DNA from 3 places in the Pseudoflavonifractor sp. An176 genome. Region 1 is predicted to be linked to each of the others. Evidence: a T-box and tRNA genes for the amino acid it is inferred to sense, from the RefSeq annotation. Region 1 holds a T-box; the other regions hold tRNA genes.
The links. The T-box of region 1 lies ahead of B5F12_RS08125 (glycine--tRNA ligase). A T-box ahead of a tRNA ligase gene usually reads a tRNA of that ligase, here a tRNA-Gly.
Positions count from the first base shown of each region.

Region 2: it has a tRNA-Gly gene. The T-box ahead of B5F12_RS08125 (glycine--tRNA ligase) is inferred to sense a tRNA for this amino acid. The anticodon was not compared.
Region 3: it has a tRNA-Gly gene. The T-box ahead of B5F12_RS08125 (glycine--tRNA ligase) is inferred to sense a tRNA for this amino acid. The anticodon was not compared.

Region 1 covers NZ_NFKO01000017.1:27,180-30,438, forward strand. Annotated here, with positions in the region: gene B5F12_RS08120 (LTA synthase family protein) at 1-780, shown strand, start outside; T-box leader at 1,307-1,529, shown strand; gene B5F12_RS08125 (glycine--tRNA ligase) at 1,779-3,209, shown strand.
Region 2 covers NZ_NFKO01000027.1:8,059-11,317, reverse strand. Annotated here, with positions in the region: gene B5F12_RS09585 (competence/damage-inducible protein A) at 1-245, shown strand, start outside; tRNA gene B5F12_RS09580 (tRNA-Gly) at 690-765, opposite strand; tRNA gene B5F12_RS09575 (tRNA-Gly) at 1,529-1,604, opposite strand; gene B5F12_RS09570 (hypothetical protein) at 1,681-2,763, opposite strand; gene B5F12_RS09565 (YitT family protein) at 2,796-3,259, opposite strand, start outside.
Region 3 covers NZ_NFKO01000002.1:117,214-120,472, reverse strand. Annotated here, with positions in the region: gene B5F12_RS02015 (DUF362 domain-containing protein) at 1-1,085, shown strand, start outside; tRNA gene B5F12_RS02010 (tRNA-Gly) at 1,296-1,369, opposite strand; gene B5F12_RS02005 (putative ABC transporter permease) at 1,752-3,062, shown strand; tRNA gene B5F12_RS02000 (tRNA-Arg) at 3,159-3,235, opposite strand.

The DNA of each region.
Region 1 (3,259 bases):
GCCTACCTGGAGGGGCAGCGGGAGGGCAGCTTCTACTCGGACGCCTACCTGTCCCAGCTGCTCATGGACCTGTACGAGGACGGCAAGGGGGAGGGGCCTCAGTTCCTCTACGGCATTTCCATGGAGAACCACGCCCCCTATGACAAGAAGAAGTACGACGCCCAGGAGCTGACGGTGGCCTTCCAGTCCGACCTCAAGGGTCAGGCCCAAGAGATGTTCCAGGCGGTGGTGCAGGGCACCCACGACGCCAGCGAGGCCCTGGGGCAGCTCACCGACTACTTCCGGGACCAGGCCGAGCCCACGGTCATCGTGTTCTTCGGGGACCACCGACCCGGAGTGGGGCTTCTGGATGGGGGCACGGTGTACTCCAAGCTGGGGCTGTGCTCCTCGGATTACAGCCGCTGGTCCACCCAGGAGATGAAGGAGCTGTACTCCACCGACTATCTCATCTGGTCCAACGACCCGGCCTACCTGCCCAGCCAGCCCGGGGAGCGGGTGGACCGGGGGTCCAACTACCTGGGGGTGGATTTGCTGAATCTGGCGGGGGTGGAGAAGCCGGTGTACTGGAAGCTGCTGCAAAACCTGTCCCACACCCGGCTCAACGACACCTGGGTGTATAGTTTGGCCCAGGACGGCACCCTCACCTACAAGCACCCCACCACCGGGGGCGACGGGGAGAAGCTGGATTTGCTGAGTACCCTCCTGGACGACACCTTGTACGGGGACCAGGTGGCCACCCCTGTGCTGAGGGCGAGGAGTCAAATGAATAGTGATGAATGAAAAATGAAGAATGCAGGCCCTTGGATTGGCCAGACTCCCGGTGACCCGTTGTAGGGGAGGGGCTTGCCCCTCCCGAATCCCCCGGGGCAATACCAGGGTAACCACGGGCCGGGCAAGCCACGGCCCCTACCACAGCACCACAGGGGGTGAGTCCATGCTTCCGGCGGCGGGAACGCCGCTTCTCCATGGTAGGCCCGGACATGGAAACCACCTAGCTGTAGGGCCAGCTGCCCAGGGGGGCCTGGTATAGTGGCAGGAACAGGAGCCACAGCAAGGGTGACGGGCCGAACATAGGCTTGACGCAGTTTCTGCCTCGTACCCCAAGGGGGGTCCTTAGGGGGGAACGCCCTAAGCGGGTTTTGGTTTCTTTTGCCCGCTCAAAAGAAACCCCCAGCGGGTAGCGTCCCCACCAGGCTGGCAAGCCTGATACAGGGACCGTGGAATGCTCCATTCTTCTGTGATGGTTGATGCCAGGATGGGACAAATCCCGTCTTGACACCTGGGGAAAAACGTGATACAGTGGCTCCAATATGCGAAGACGGAGATAAGTACCCAGGTGTGGAAGGTATTTAAGAGAGAGGATGGTCGGTGCAAATCCTCACCTTTGCCCTGTGGGAAGGCCCTCCTGAGCTGTGACCCCAACGGGAGACCCTAGTAGGCGTCACCGGCCCCCGCCGTTACCGGGTGAGAGTGCGCACATACCCTGTGCGAATTCAGGTGGAACCACGGACATTTTGTTCGCCCTGAGCCGCTGGCTCAGGGCGTTTTTCTTTGGGTCAACACCGAACCCGTTACGCCTAACGGCTCAGACGGCACCTCGCGCCAAAATTTTCCGTGATATTTTGCAAAAATACTCGCCAATACACAAAGTATTGCCTGCGCTTTTTGCTGCATCTGACGAAAAATTTTCTGGTGCGATCTACCGCCTGAACGGATTCGATGCTGCCCCTTGAGCCAGCGAGATATGGAAGGTAAAAACGAAAAAAGGAGTGTCATACATGAAGAACACCGAGAAAACCATGGAGAAGATTGTAAACCTGTGTAAGGGACGCGGCTTCATCTTCTCCGGCTCTGAGATCTACGGCGGCCTGGCCAACACTTGGGACTACGGCCCCCTGGGCGTGGAGCTGAAGAACAACGTCAAGAAGGCCTGGTGGAAGAAGTTCGTCCAGGAGAACCCCTACAACGTGGGTCTGGACTGCGCCATCCTCATGAACCCCCAGGTGTGGGTGGCCTCTGGCCACGTGGGCGGCTTCTCCGACCCCCTCATGGACTGCAAGGAGTGCAAGGAGCGCTTCCGTGCCGACAAGGTCATCGAGGACTGGTGCCAGGAGAACAACTTCGAGCTGGGCAAGCCCGTGGACGCCATGAGCCAGAGTGAAATGAAGGCCTTTGTGGACGAGCACCAGATCCCCTGCCCCTCCTGCGGCAAGCACAACTGGACCGATATTCGCCAGTTCAACCTGATGTTCAAGACCTTCCAGGGTGTCACCGAGGACGCCAAGAACACCGTGTATCTGCGCCCCGAGACCGCCCAGGGCATCTTTGTCAACTTCCAGAACGTCCAGCGCACCACCCGCCGCAAGCTGCCCTTTGGTGTCTGCCAGATCGGCAAGTCCTTCCGCAACGAGATTACCCCCGGCAACTTCACCTTCCGTACCCGTGAGTTTGAGCAGATGGAGCTGGAGTTCTTCTGCACCCCCGGCACCGAGCTGGAGTGGTTTGCCTACTGGAAAGACTTCTGCCACAAGTGGCTGCTGGACCTGGGCGTGAAGGACGAGAATCTGCGCCTGCGTGACCACGACCCCGAGGAGCTCTCCCACTACTCCAACGCCACCACCGACTTCGAGTTTGTCTTCCCCTTCGGCTGGGGCGAGCTGTGGGGCGTGGCCAGCCGCACCAACTTCGACCTCACCGCCCACCAGAACACCTCCGGCAAGGACATGACCTACTTTGACCAGGAGAAGAACGAGCACTATATCCCCTACGTCATCGAGCCCTCTCTGGGCGCGGACCGTGTGACTCTGGCCTTCCTGGTGGACGCCTACGACGAGGAAGTGGTGGGTCAGGACAAAAACGGCAAGGACGACGTGCGCACCGTGCTGCGCCTCCACCCCGCTCTGGCCCCCTACAAGGTGGCCGTGCTGCCCCTGTCCAAGAAGCTGTCTGACAAGGGCCGTGAGATTCAGGCCGAGCTGTCCAAGTACTTCATGGTGGACTTCGACGACGCCGGCTCCATCGGCAAGCGCTACCGCCGCCAGGACGAGATCGGCACCCCCTACTGCGTCACCGTGGACTTCCAGACCGTGGGCAGCGACACCGAGGAGGCCGACCACGCCGTCACCATCCGGGACCGCGACACCATGGAGCAGGTGCGGGTGCCCATTTCTGAGCTGAAGGCCTGGCTGGACGCCAAGCTGGCTTACTAAGACAGGCTATTTGATTGAAAAGACCGGGAGACGGTGCCGTCTCCTGGTCT
Region 2 (3,259 bases), on a different contig from region 1:
CCCGGAAGGTGCTGGGCTGTGACCTGGCGGTGTCCACCACCGGAGTGGCGGGCCCGGACAGCGACGACCGGGGCAACCCGGTGGGGCTGGTGTATGTGGCGCTGGCCACGCCGGACGGCTGTGAGGCGGTGGAGCTGCACCTGGGGGGCGCTGCCCAGCGCCGGGACCGAGTGCGGACTCTGGCGGCCAATCATGCCCTGGATTTGGTGCGGAAATACTGCCTAAAAATGAATCATGAAGAATGAATAATGAAGAATTGTGGTGTGCCGCGTAGCGGCACGGATTGCAATGGAAAAGGCCCGGCGCATCTGCGCCGGGCCTTTTGCGGGATAAGAAAAAATGGAGATATACCCAAACAGGTACATCTCCATACCATGGGGCCCCGCAAGGCGGGGCGGCGCGGGTGCGCCGTACAAGTGTTTTCGACTGGGGCGAAAACCTTGGCGCAGCCGGAATTGACTTCCGGCGAGCATTGAAATAACCTACGGATACCAAATGAAAACGGCCTGACCTAAGTCAGACCGTTTTTATTTGGAGCGAGTGACGAGGCTCGAACCCGCTTCCGTACCCACAAAAGCCACGGGCTTTTGCGGGGCCCCCAACCTCAGATTTCAAGTTAAGGTGGAGGTAGCGAGTTCCCAAGACAAGAAAAATGGAGACATACCCGAACAGGTACGTCTCCATTTACATGGAGCGAGTGACGAGGCTCGAACTCGCTACCTCCACCTTGGCAAGGTGGCGCTCTACCAGATGAGCTACACTCGCAACGACAAAGGGTATGATACCAGAGGGAAGAGGATTTGTCAAGGGTGAAATGAAAAAAGTGTGGAGCGGCAGACATTCCCGGCGGTGGGAACGCCGCGCACCAGGGTGAGGCCCTGGAAACAAAGGCATAGTCTTACAGAGAAGGGGGCGCTTCCCATAGACTTGCCAGGCCATCTATGTGACCCCGCCGGGGCCAGGGCCGACGGTGGGAATGACGCAGTTCCAGTCTCGTACCCTAGGGGGGTACTTAGGGGGGAACGCCCTAAGCGGGTTTTGGTTTCTTTTGCCCGCTCAAAAGAAACCCCCAGCGGGTAGCGTCCCCACCGGGCTGGGAAGCCTGAACTATGCTGTTTAGAAGAACAATCCCTTTACACAAGGGAGCCGATGGAGGAGGGCGAGTTCACCAAGACATGAAAAATGGAGATATACCCGAACAGGTACGTCTCCATGGGGCCCCGCAAGGCGGGGCGGCGCGGGTGCGCCGTACAAGTGTTTTCGCCTGGGGCGAAAACCTTGGCGCAGCCGGAATTGACTTCCGGCGAGCATTGAAATAACCTACGGATACCAAATGAAAACGGCCTGACCTAAGTCAGACCGTTTTTGTTTGGAGCGAGTGACGAGGCTCGAACCCGCTTCCGTACCCACAAAAGCCCATGGCTTTTGCGGGGCCCCCAACCTCAGATTTCAAGTTAAGGTGGAGGTAGCGAGTTCGCTAAGACAAGAAAAAATGGAGATATACCCAGATAGGCATATCTCCACACTATGGAGCGAGTGACGAGGCTCGAACTCGCTACCTCCACCTTGGCAAGGTGGCGCTCTACCAGATGAGCTACACTCGCGACAACAAAAGGGATGATACCAGATATCATCCCTTTTGTCAACACAAAATTCAAAGTTTCTCGAAAAAACGTTTCCTTATTCCTCCCCGTTTTCCCGACAGGCGGGATAGAGAGAGGTGGACCAGGTATAGCCCTGATCGGTCATCTGCTGGTCGGTGTACAGCTTCAGGGGCTGGTCCGGGTGGAGGGACTGGGCCAACAGGTGGCGATAGCCGTGGTCGGTGGCCACAATGAGCCATAGGGTGCGGATGGAGTTCTGAGAGCCCAACACCATGGTGTACTCCATCCCCGCCTCTTGCAGCAGGGCCTCCAGGCCCAGCAGCAGCCCCTGGTCGCTGGCGGGCTTGCCGGACAGGGCGTCCAGGGCGGTGAGGGAGCCGGTGGTGGAGGGAGCGGCCACGCTCTGGACCAGGCCGGTGAGCTGTTCCAGGGTGTAGGGGGTCTGGGCGGACTCCTCCAGCAGCTGGCCCGCCAGAGTCTCCAGAGACTTGGCGTATTCCTCCAGGTCAATCTGGGTGTCCGGCCAGGTGAGGGTCAGCTCCACAATGCGCTGGGCCCCGGATTCGGGATAGAGGGACGCGGAGATTTTGGGAGGCTCCAAAGCGGTCTGGGGGTTGCTGTAAAAGGCCAGCCAGAACAGGGATTCCACGGCGGCGGCGTCTCCAGAGAAGTAGCTTACCCGGGAGATGCTCTGGGACTGCCGGGTGGAGATGACCCGGGTCAGCTCGCCCCGTAGCCCGGAGAGGCCCGCCACAGACTGAATGGAGGACACCACCTGAGCCGAGCGAGAGTAGACAATGCGCACATCCACCTCGTAGTAGGTGAGAATGCGGGTGCTGTCATACTTCATGGAGCGCACCGAGAACACCCCCAGGGGGTCCTCGGTCATGACCTCGTTGCAGGCGCGCTCCAAGTCCGACTCCACGTCCCCGGCGTAGTTGTACAGCCGCAACGTGCCGTTGGTGGAGTGCTGGTTGACGAAGTAGAGCAGGGCGTTGACCAGGCCCTGATAGTTCTCCACCCGCAGGATGGAGGAGTCCTCCGTCACCGAGTAGTCCAGGTGGGTGGCGGAGGAGACGTAGCTGCGCTCCAGCATGGCGGTGCAGCCGGACAGGGTGAGGGCGGTGGCAAGGCCCAGGGCCAGCAGTCGTACTTTCATGAGTCTCCCTCCTTTGCCCCAGGTGGGGCGGCTTAGAGTCCGTCGGAGTGATACACCTGGAAGCCCTCGCCCAGCACCTCATGGGCGTCGCAGACGATGAGGAAGGCGTTGGGGTCCAGGCCTTTCACGGCGGACTTGATGGTGGCGATCTCCCGCTGCTTGAAGGCGCACAGGAGCACCTGCTTTTCCGCCCCGGTGTAGGCGCCCTGGCCGTGGAGGATGGTGACACCCTTGTCCAGGTCCTCCACCAGGGTGCGGCGGATCTCCTCGTTGTGGTCGCTGATGATGTAGGCCACCTTGGCGGTGTCCATGCCGTAGAGGACCCCATCCAGAGCCAGGGTGGAGATGTACAGGGCCACCAGGCCGTAGAGGGCGGTGTTGATGGTCTGGAAGGCCAGGGCCACGGACACCACCACGATCAGGTCCACGGCCAGCAGCAGCTTGCCCATGGGCAGCCACTTGAACACCAGCTTCAAAAGCCGGGCGGCCAGGTCGG
Region 3 (3,259 bases), on a different contig from region 1:
TGGGCGAGGGCCTTCCCACCAAGCTCAAGCGGCTCATCCGGGCCGCAGGCATTGGCGAGATCGACATGGATAACAAGTTCGTGGCCATCAAGATGCACTTCGGCGAGCTGGGCAATCTGGGCTTCCTCCGCCCCAACTACGCCAAAGCTGTGGCTGATGTGGTGAAGGAGCTGGGTGGCAAGCCCTTCCTCACCGACTGCAACACCCTCTATGTGGGCAGCCGGAAAAACGCCCTGGAGCACCTGTACTGCGCCTGGGAAAACGGCTTCACCCCCATGACTGTGGGCTGTCCCATCCTCATTGGCGACGGTCTGAAGGGCACCGACGATGTGGAGGTCCCCGTCAACGGAGAGTACGTCCAAAACGCCAAGATCGGCCGAGCCATTATGGACGCTGACGTGTTCATCTCTCTGAACCACTTCAAGGGCCATGAGATGGCGGGCTTTGGCGGCGCCATCAAGAACATCGGCATGGGCTGCGGCTCCCGGGCCGGTAAGAAGGAGCAGCACCACAACGGTCAGCCCTCCGTACACCAGGACAAGTGCGTGGGCTGCAAGTCTTGCATGAAGGAGTGCGCCAACCAGGGTCTGGCCTTTGACGAGACCACCCGGAAGATGCACATTGTCACCGAGAACTGCGTGGGCTGTGGCCGGTGCATCGGTGCCTGCAACTTTGACGCCATCGACTTCTCCAGTTGGGCCGCTGTGAAGGACCTGAATTGCCGCATGGCGGAGTATGCCAAAGCAGTGGTGGACGGCCGTCCCAACTTCCACATCTCTCTCATTGTGGACGTCAGCCCCAACTGTGACTGCCACGCCGAGAACGACGCCCCCATCCTCCCCAACATCGGCATGTTCGCCTCCTTTGATCCCCTGGCCCTGGACCAGGCCTGTGTGGACGCCTGCCTGGCCTGCGATCCCCTGCCCAACAGCCAGCTCAGCGACAACATGGCCAAGCCGGATTTCTGTGACCACCACGATCATTTTGAAAACAGCACCCCCGACTCGGAGTACAAGACCTGTCTGGAACACGCTGAAAAGATCGGCATCGGCTCTCGCAGCTATGAACTGGTGTTTCTAAAGTAAGACCCAAAAACGCCTGGAGAGGGCTTCTCTCCAGGCATTTTTATAATTATAAGTACAGGGTCCCGCAAAGCCGGGCGGCGCTGGTGCGCCGTACAAGTGTTTTCGCCTGGGCGAAAACCTTGGCGCAGGCGGAATTCACTTCCGCCGAGCATTGAAATGAGCCTATGGCTCCCAATGAAAAAGACACGCTAAAAAGCGTGTCTTTTTCATTGGAGCGGGTGAGGGGAATCGAACCCCCGTGTTCAGCTTGGGAAGCTGACATTCTACCATTGAACTACACCCGCATATTTTAACTCGGTGAAGCTTATTATAATACACCCCCTGAGAAATTGCAAGCATTTTTTCTCTCCCCCCTTCCCGTTTTTCCCCTATTTTTCTACACCTTGCCCAAAACTTTATTTGTATTTTACAATTCCACCCTTTACTTTTCCGGTACATGTTGCTATAATGTACAACAGCGCAAGAGAAAAGAGGTGAAACTTGTGAAAGAATATCCCCGCAAGCCTGATGTGGATGATATGATTTTCGGTGATGATCGCACCGTGCCCAGCCAGCGCTGATCTCCCATCAGCCCGCAATGCTGCATATTTTTTGACTCACCCCAGTAATCAGCAATACTGTGGTGAGTTTTTGTCTTTTTCAGAACAACCCCGAAAGGAGCTTTTCATGACATACTCACTCTCCCAACTGGCCTGGTTCTTTCTCATCTATTCCATTCTAGGCTGGTGTATCAGCGTGGCATTCTGTGCCATCAAAAAACATTCCTTTGTCAACCCAGGCTTTCTCAACCTTCCTGTCAGCCCCATTTACGGCATTGGAGCGGTACTCTCCACGGTGTTCCTCTCGGAACTGACCCACCGTCCCCTGTTCTTTATTCTGGGCTCCTGCGTTCTGTCCGGCATTCTGGTCATTACCACCGGTGTCGCTCTGGAGCGCATGCTCCACCGCAGATGGTGGGACTTCTCCGACCACAAATTCCACTTCCACGGGTACATCTCTCTGCCCCTGCTGCTGGTGCTGGGTGTGGGCGCATGGCTGTGTGTGAGTTTTCTCAACCCCCTTCTAGCCTTGGTGTTGGGTGACCTCCCTCCCCTGCTGTCCCGCATCCTGGTTCTGGTGGGATTGGGACTGGTCGCCCTGGACCTGGCCCTCTCTCTGGGCATCACGGTACAGATGGGCGTGCGTATCCGCCGTCTGGAACAGCTGTCCCGAGACTTCCAGGAGCTCACCGCTCTCTTCGGCCACGCCATCACCCGGCGGGTCCAGACCCGTATGCTCCACGCCTTCCCCAATCTGGAGCAGGCCGCCCCCTCCCAAAAGCCCAAGCCCACCGTGTTTGCCCAGGGCTGTTCTCCCACCAAGCTGATTTGGATTTTCTTCATTGCCGCCCTGCTGGGCGATATCATCGAGACGCTGTTCTGCCGGGCCACCATGGGCATCTGGATGAGTCGCAGCAGTCTCATCTACGGCCCCTTTAGCATTGTGTGGGGTCTGGGCGCTGTGATGTTCACCGCCCTGCTCTATCGGTACAAAGACAAGAGCGAGGGCTACCTCTTCCTTGCCGGCACCATTGTGGGTGGTGTGTACGAATATGTGTGTAGTGTCTTCACCGAGCTGGTCTTCGGCACCGTGTTCTGGGATTACAGCCACATCCCCTTCAACCTGGCCGGACGCATCAATCTGCTCTACTGCTTCTTCTGGGGCATTGCCGCCGCCGTGTGGATGAAGGTCCTCTATCCCCGCCTGTCCCGTCTCATTGAGCGCATCCCCATGAAAGCGGGCAAAGTGCTCACCTGGGTGATTGTTGTGTTCATGGTGTTCAATATGGCCATCTCCGCCCTGGCTCTGGGCCGGTATCAACAGCGCCAATCGGCCCCTGACGCCCCCACCAACGGCTTCACCGAATTTTTGGACCACTACTACCCCGATGAGCGGATTCATCAGGTCTACCCCAACATGAAACAGGTCACGGACTGACCGAGAAAAAAACGTCCGATGCTGATTCCTGCATCGGACGTTTTCATATACCGTCGAAAGAAAGAAAAAAGCAAGTTCCTTTCGGAACTTGCCTTTTGGTACGGCTGGAGGGATTCGAACCCCCGACCTTTTGGTTCGTAGCCAAACACTCTATCCAGCTGAGCTACAGCCGCTTGTCGCTGTCGTTTCCTGGCGAC